2 regions of the Methanobacterium petrolearium genome follow, and region 1 is predicted to be linked to the other one. Evidence: riboswitches for the same ligand, from Rfam matches in the RefSeq annotation. Region 1 holds a riboswitch; the other holds the start of a gene.
What was found. Region 1 has a riboswitch for fluoride ahead of J2743_RS10285 (cation:proton antiporter). Riboswitches for the same ligand answer to the same signal wherever they lie in the genome.
Positions count from the first base shown of each region.

Region 2: it holds a riboswitch for fluoride, as region 1 does, so the genes downstream of both, J2743_RS08035 (prenyltransferase/squalene oxidase repeat-containing protein) here and J2743_RS10285 (cation:proton antiporter) in region 1, are expected to answer to the same signal.

Region 1 covers NZ_JAGGKL010000011.1:67,903-71,303, reverse strand. Annotated here, with positions in the region: gene J2743_RS10285 (cation:proton antiporter) at 1-1,198, opposite strand, end outside; fluoride riboswitch at 1,379-1,444, opposite strand; gene nikR (nickel-responsive transcriptional regulator NikR) at 1,724-2,131, shown strand; gene J2743_RS10275 (YhgE/Pip domain-containing protein) at 2,215-3,401, opposite strand, start outside.
Region 2 covers NZ_JAGGKL010000007.1:100,474-103,874, forward strand. Annotated here, with positions in the region: gene eno (phosphopyruvate hydratase) at 1-285, opposite strand, end outside; gene J2743_RS08035 (prenyltransferase/squalene oxidase repeat-containing protein) at 312-1,163, opposite strand; fluoride riboswitch at 1,179-1,245, opposite strand; gene J2743_RS08040 (VOC family protein) at 1,349-1,699, opposite strand; gene J2743_RS08045 (hypothetical protein) at 1,810-2,196, opposite strand; gene J2743_RS08050 (magnesium transporter) at 2,724-3,401, opposite strand, start outside.

The DNA.
Region 1 (3,401 bases):
ATTTTTCAGGTTCAAGAGCTTTTTCACCATATAAACTGACTGCAAATGATCCTAAAGGTGCTGTGAATAATATGGCAATTACCGCTATGGCTAGAATAAGCTGGCCAGATGCAACCCCCATGGAAAGAGGTATGGCACCAATAGCTGCTTGTACAGTGGCTTTGGGAGTGTAAGCCAGAATACAGAAGATTTTTTCCTTTAAATTAAGATTTGAACCCATCAAAGATATGTAAACACCTGCACTGCGAGCCATTAACCCAATTAGGATTATGGTTACACCGATTAGTGCATATGATGCTGCGAGATATATGTTTACCTGAGCACCCACCAAGACAAAAAGCAGTATCTCAGCAAATATCCATATCTTATCCAGTTTATCAGAAATTTCCATTCCAATTTCAGGCATTCTTTCTAGTATCACAAACCCAATCACCATCACTCCCACTAATGCTGCTATAGGTACAATACTACTTAACACATCCCCCAGATTCTTTAACAGGATTGCTGAAGCCAGAATAATAAGCGTTTTTTCAGTGTTACGTATGCTAAAATGTTTGAATAGATATATTAAGAGTAATGCGATTACTAATCCAAACAAAATTCCAAATATGAATTGTATAGGAATACTAACAACAGTCATCAAGTAGTTTAGCTGTTGACCTCCATATATGCCTAAGAATATTGAAAAAATAGTTATGGAAACAACATCATCAACTGATGCACCGGTTAATATTATCAAGGGGATTCCTTTTTTTGTTCCCATCCTTCTTTTTATAAATGATAACATTTGGGGGACTATTACAGCTGGAGAAACTGCTGCGATGATAAAACCTAACATTCCAGCTTCTATAATCGGTAGGCCTAAAAGGTAATGGGCCACAAACGTTACAGTAAGTCCTTCTATCACATCAGGAATGAAACTCATTTTGATAGCAGACATTCCCACTTTTCGCAGGCTCTCCATATGAATTCCAAATCCTGCTCTTAAGAGAATTATTATAAGGGCGATTACCCTTAAATCTCCAGATATGTTTAAAATGGCTTTATCAATTAAATTCAGACAGTAAGGACCTATTATTATTCCTAAAATAAGCATTCCCAATAGTCCAGGTAGTTTAAATCTGTTGAATATATTTCTGAAGAACAAACCAAGTAATATGATAATAGCTACACTAAAGGCAACGTACTGAAATTCCATTTAAATCACCCCCTCCAGATGCATTATATATATTTGGGGATTTGTGGGCAAATTAAATGATCTAAAGAAAATCATACCAACTTCTTTGGTTTTGTTAAAATCAAAACAAAATAAACTGCATTCTAAAAAAGAATCTTTTAATAGGGTTAATTCCAACAACATTAGCTTCTTCCTCTTTATTGTTTTCCAGGAGTCATCAGCTGTTTTTATAAGCAGTTAATGGTGAACCCCATCACCAAATTGTATTATTACGTTCATCATATAAATAGTTTAAAAAATTGAATTTTTCAAGGTAAAACTCTAAAAAAATAGTATCCTTTTACTTATAAAATTCCCATTCAATCTTATAAATCTCAATTAACTCTTATGAATCAACATTAACTCCCATGATCTGAAATCAACCAACAAACCAGAAAATTATATACAATTGATAATTTTAATAAAATTTTTGTTGATAATGGAAATATTTAATAATTAATAATTTAATAATAGTAACAATACACATATTAATATTTGGTGGTTGCAATGAGAATTAGCATGTCCTTACCTAAAAAACTGTTAAACGACTTTGACGAAGTCTTAAAGGATAGAGGGTACACTTCAAGATCTAAAGGAATTAGAGATGCCCTGAAAGATTATATAGTGCGTTATCAGTGGATGAGAGACATGGAAGGTGACCGTGTGGGGATAATTGCCGTTATCTACAATCATCACTCCACTGGAGTGATGGAAGATATTACTAATACCCAACATCTGTTCAGAGAATATATAAACGCCACCATGCATCTTCACATGTCTGAAAAAAACTGTCTTGAAGTTATAATAGTCAAAGGAAATGCTGCCAAAATCCGTGACCTCACTGAACAAATTATGAGACTTAAAGGAGTAGAACATGTTAAATTAACCACCACTGCTGGTGGAAAAAATGAATAAACTTATCCAATTTTAGGAAATTCCCTGCATAAAAATCCATACATAACATATATCAAAGCAAACTCCACAATCAAGACTATTCTCTAAAACAGACCACTCTCTTTTAACTTATTTTCAGCCCATTGTGCAGGTTTATCCATTTTTTCTTTAATTAACAGAGTTAATCCGAAGGCCAGTACGGGAAATAGAGCCAATGAACCCATACAATACCAGAAATTACTCCAATAAACACCAGCAACCACTTCACGTAGTGCACCAATAGCATAAGTCAATGGTAAGTAGGCATGTATTGCCTGGAAGAATGATGGTAGGATTTCCACAGGGAATATTCCTCCAGTGGCAGTTATCTGGAAAACAAGTATTATAATCGCCATAGCTTTACCTGCATTTCCAAAGGCAGATGTTAATGAATAAACTACGATCATGAAACATAGACCTACGTATACCGTGGTCACAACAAACAAAAGTACAGAAGAAAGCTGTACCTTTAACATTATTGCCCCAACTGCAACCACCAAAGCTTGAAATATACTCATAATTAAGAATAAACCCATTCTACCAAGATAAACTGTTTCAGCACTATATTTTTTCTCGGTTTTGACCCTCATGGTGAGCATGGCCACAGCTATAATACAACCAATCCACAAAGATAGGGAAATGTAAAAAGGAGAAAGAGCAGACCCATAATTATCCACCGGGTAAACGTGTTTTTTATTCAACACTACCGGGCTTTCAAAATAATTTTTAACACCACTTTGATCCACATCCGAAAATGCAATTATCCTGTCCAGATCTGCCTCATCGATTCCGTTAAGTTTGTTAGAGGCGGTGGAAATTGCATTTCTGAATTCAGGCCATTTTGAATTAGCTAAAGTTAGTTTAGCTGAAGCTTCCTTGATGATCTGATTAATGTTTTCTCTGTTGTTGGCCAGAGTATTAATGGCACTGTCCATCTGGTCAATGGAACTTTTAAGTTGATTCAACTTACTTGATGGATCATTACCCGCCTTGAGGTCGGTTTCAATTTCTTGCAGGATCCCTAATACTTTATTAGCCTTGGTAATATCTAGTTCAATTTGATCAATAATTGGTTTTAAATTTGTATCGCCGGTTACATCATAAAGAGTGGTTAAAATAGCATCAAGATATTTTAAAGACTTTACAATGGTGTTAGTTGCTATTTCCATATTTTGGACAGTGTTGAGGGCTTTTGTTGGGTTTTCTTTAATATAAGTGTACAGGGTGTCATATTTTTCCTTCACATAATTTG
Region 2 (3,401 bases), on a different contig from region 1:
TAAGTTGTCAGTACCATCGATCTTTTTTAAAATATCATCAACCAGAACGATTTCCTCAGCATTTATTCCCACTAATTCTGGTTTAACCCGTTCTGGAAATGCGTTAATTAATTTATCAATTCCTGCTTCTGGAAATGCCACTACTTCCAATGCACCGGTACTGGCTCCACTGGGCGCTGCAACTCTTCCAAATCCAGATTCAGTTGTTATATCTATTTCCACAGTTGCGTTTCCCCTACTGTCTAAAATTTTTCTTATTTCAATGTTTTCAATAGCACTACTCACATAAAACACCCCTCTATATTGATTTTTTACACTGCAACATTTATAGAAAAATTTGATAGCTGTTTGATAATTTTTAGAATATGTAAAGCTTTGAATGTGTATTCCAACTCGGATATTCCCATATATTTAGATCTCCTGAAACCTCCATTGATATTTTGAAGACTCCAAATAAAATTTCCAGTTACACCTGGTTTGATAGGTTGATTATTTAATATTTCACAGATCTTCATGCCGGCATACGTTGGTTCTATATAAGGTGGATATACATCCGGTATAAATGTAAAACCACCTTCTTTAGTTAGACATTTACCTACAAATTCTCTAATTGAATTTTTCATCCTAATCAATGATGGATCGATTAAATTCAATGATTCCAGAGCAAGATAGGTAGACACGATATCAGATCGACCCATTCCAAATCCCCCATCATCATTTTGATGGGGTAATATCCAGTCTACAACCTTACAAAAATTATCTAGCTGTAAAAGATATGATATGATGGTGTGAAAATATACAACTTCAAAATTTGCAAACTCAGTTTTAGAGTTTAGTTGTGTGATGTAAGATTCCGGAACTGTTATTTCTTCATTGAAAATATCCAAAATGTTCAGTCGATAAAACACTCCGGAAATACCATACATACGGTCTTTTTGCAGTTTTTGAATCCAGTTAATTGTATTTTCCTTATTATAAGGTTCCTCATTGAACATTTGAAGAATTTTCAATCCATAATAGGTGTTTTTAGTGTCAGGAAGACCTCTGTATAGAGTAAATCCACCATCTTCATGTTCCCGGTCATGCACAAATTTTAAAACTTTGTTGGCATATTCAGAACAAGGTATGAATAACAAATTTTCTTTAATAATTTTATCAGCCAATGTAGCTTCCTCCTTGAATTAACAGGAGTCATCAGCTTAAAAAAATAAGCGGTTAAAGGTGAACTCCATCACCAGTATCTACTATGTTTGATGTACCATAAATAACTTAAGTTGGAAAATTTGGATATATGCTACATTTCTAATTTCAGGCAGTTATTCCCCTATAGGTGAAAAAATAAGGGAGATTAATTATGTTGAATTAACGCTATTCTGGCTCCGTTAGGATCTTCTATAAATGCAAGTAATCCTACGGTTATAGGGGTGGGGTCCATGGTGATTTTAGCCCCTTTGGCTTTAAGCTCCTTAATCGTGGTTTTTAAGTCTTCAACTTCCATTCCTATTGAAAACAGTCCAGGTTCATCCTGTGGATTTTGAATAATTTCCACCATAGTCTCTCCTTCACCCTTAAGTAATGTGATTTTCCCGGCACGGCCAAGATCGTACCTGCTATCTATTTCAAATCCCATAACTTCTGTGTAAAATTTTATGGACTCATCCATATCTTCAACTATTATGGTTGTGTATTTTATTTTCATATTCCAATCACCATTTCCTGGATTTTCATCATCACTTCTTTATATGAAATGGAAAAATCCAATAAATATGTATGTAAATGTCAAAACTGTTCAACTATTTTTCCGGGTTTTTAACCGTTAGTTGAGATAAAAATAAATGTAATAATAATTATCACCACAACAATTGCAATGATGATGAAAAAAGGGGTAAAATCTTTGACAACATCCATTTTACTGGGCATTATCTGGATATTGTTCTCCTCCGCTAATCTGGTGATATATTCGTTGGCTTCCTTAGGGGAGGTTAAAGTCACCCTTTCATAGAGAGCTGTGGCGAATAATGGGCCAAAACCCTCCTCCTGAAGGTTTTCTATTAAAATTTCATCCAATCTACCAGGATCATCCTTCAGCTGAGTGTAATCGTACATGCAATTGGCACAGAAATATTTACCCTGTCTTTCTATAAGCAGGCCTTTGTTCCTACACTGGGGACATTTAAGGTAAATAGTGGATTTCATAGTATAATTATGAATTTTTCAGTGGATAAATATTAGGTCAGTCATATAAATTTTATATTTCAAAATCAGGTTTCCAAAAAAAATCTCAGATATTAGTGTTTTTTGATCAAGTGGGGTATATGTGTTACACTGTTTAGTGCATAGATTAAGGTTTTTTGATTCTGTTCATTAATTTTAAAAAAATCTTCAATTATTTTTCCAGCTAAATAATTACGGGTCTACCAGAATCCAGAGTATAACAATGGATCTAAAAACTGCACAGTACTATTCCGGTTATCAAAGCTATTGCAAACACTACCACTAATATTATGGTTTCTTTATTGTCCATTAATTGTCCTCAATTTTAACAGTTGATCTGTATCATTTTTAGCATTAAACTCATTAAATGTCCCACTATTTTTATTGTCATTATCAAAAAATTTATAGGGCATCAAATGTTTAGGTCAAACTAAAATATTGTTTTACATGTACAATATATTTATCCATTTTTGGGGATGTTCCATGTTCAAAGTTTCATCTGACTGATTTTAGGGAGTGGGAAGTAAAGCCAGGGCAACACCCAGATAAATGGCTAACGTGGCAATATCACTGAAAATTGTGGCCAGAGGACCAGTGGCTAATGCAGGATCATAGTTGAATCGTTTTAAAATCAGGGGTGCCAAGGTGTTTATGCTTACCGAGGCAAGGATGCTCATGAAAAGTGCTAAAAATATGATTATTCCCAGAGTAAGATTTTGTCGGGTTAAGTAAGCCATGAAACTGGCAAATAATCCTGAAACAGCTGCCAGTGCCGTGGCCACCACCAGTTCTCGGGTGAGGTACTTTCCAACATTGAGTTTTGTGTCCAGGGCCATGCTACGTATGATCAATGCTTCGGTCTGGGCTCCTGCAGCATCACTCATGTATACCATCACTGGAATGAAACTGGCCAGAGCAATGAAACTGCTTAAAAGATCTTCAAAGTGGCCAATAAGAGAAGCTGCCATTGTTCCGCCAACAACTCCTACAATAAGCCAGGGCAACCGTGAACGGATCATATGGGCAGCAGAAGAATTGATGGTGGTGTATTCATCTCCAACCCGGTGAAAGATACCTCCAAAGTTAAATATATCACTCTGCACTTCCTGGTTGAAGATGTGAAGTATGGTATCATAGGGCACTGCCCCCAGAAGCTTACCCTCACTATCCACCACTGGAATGGCTTT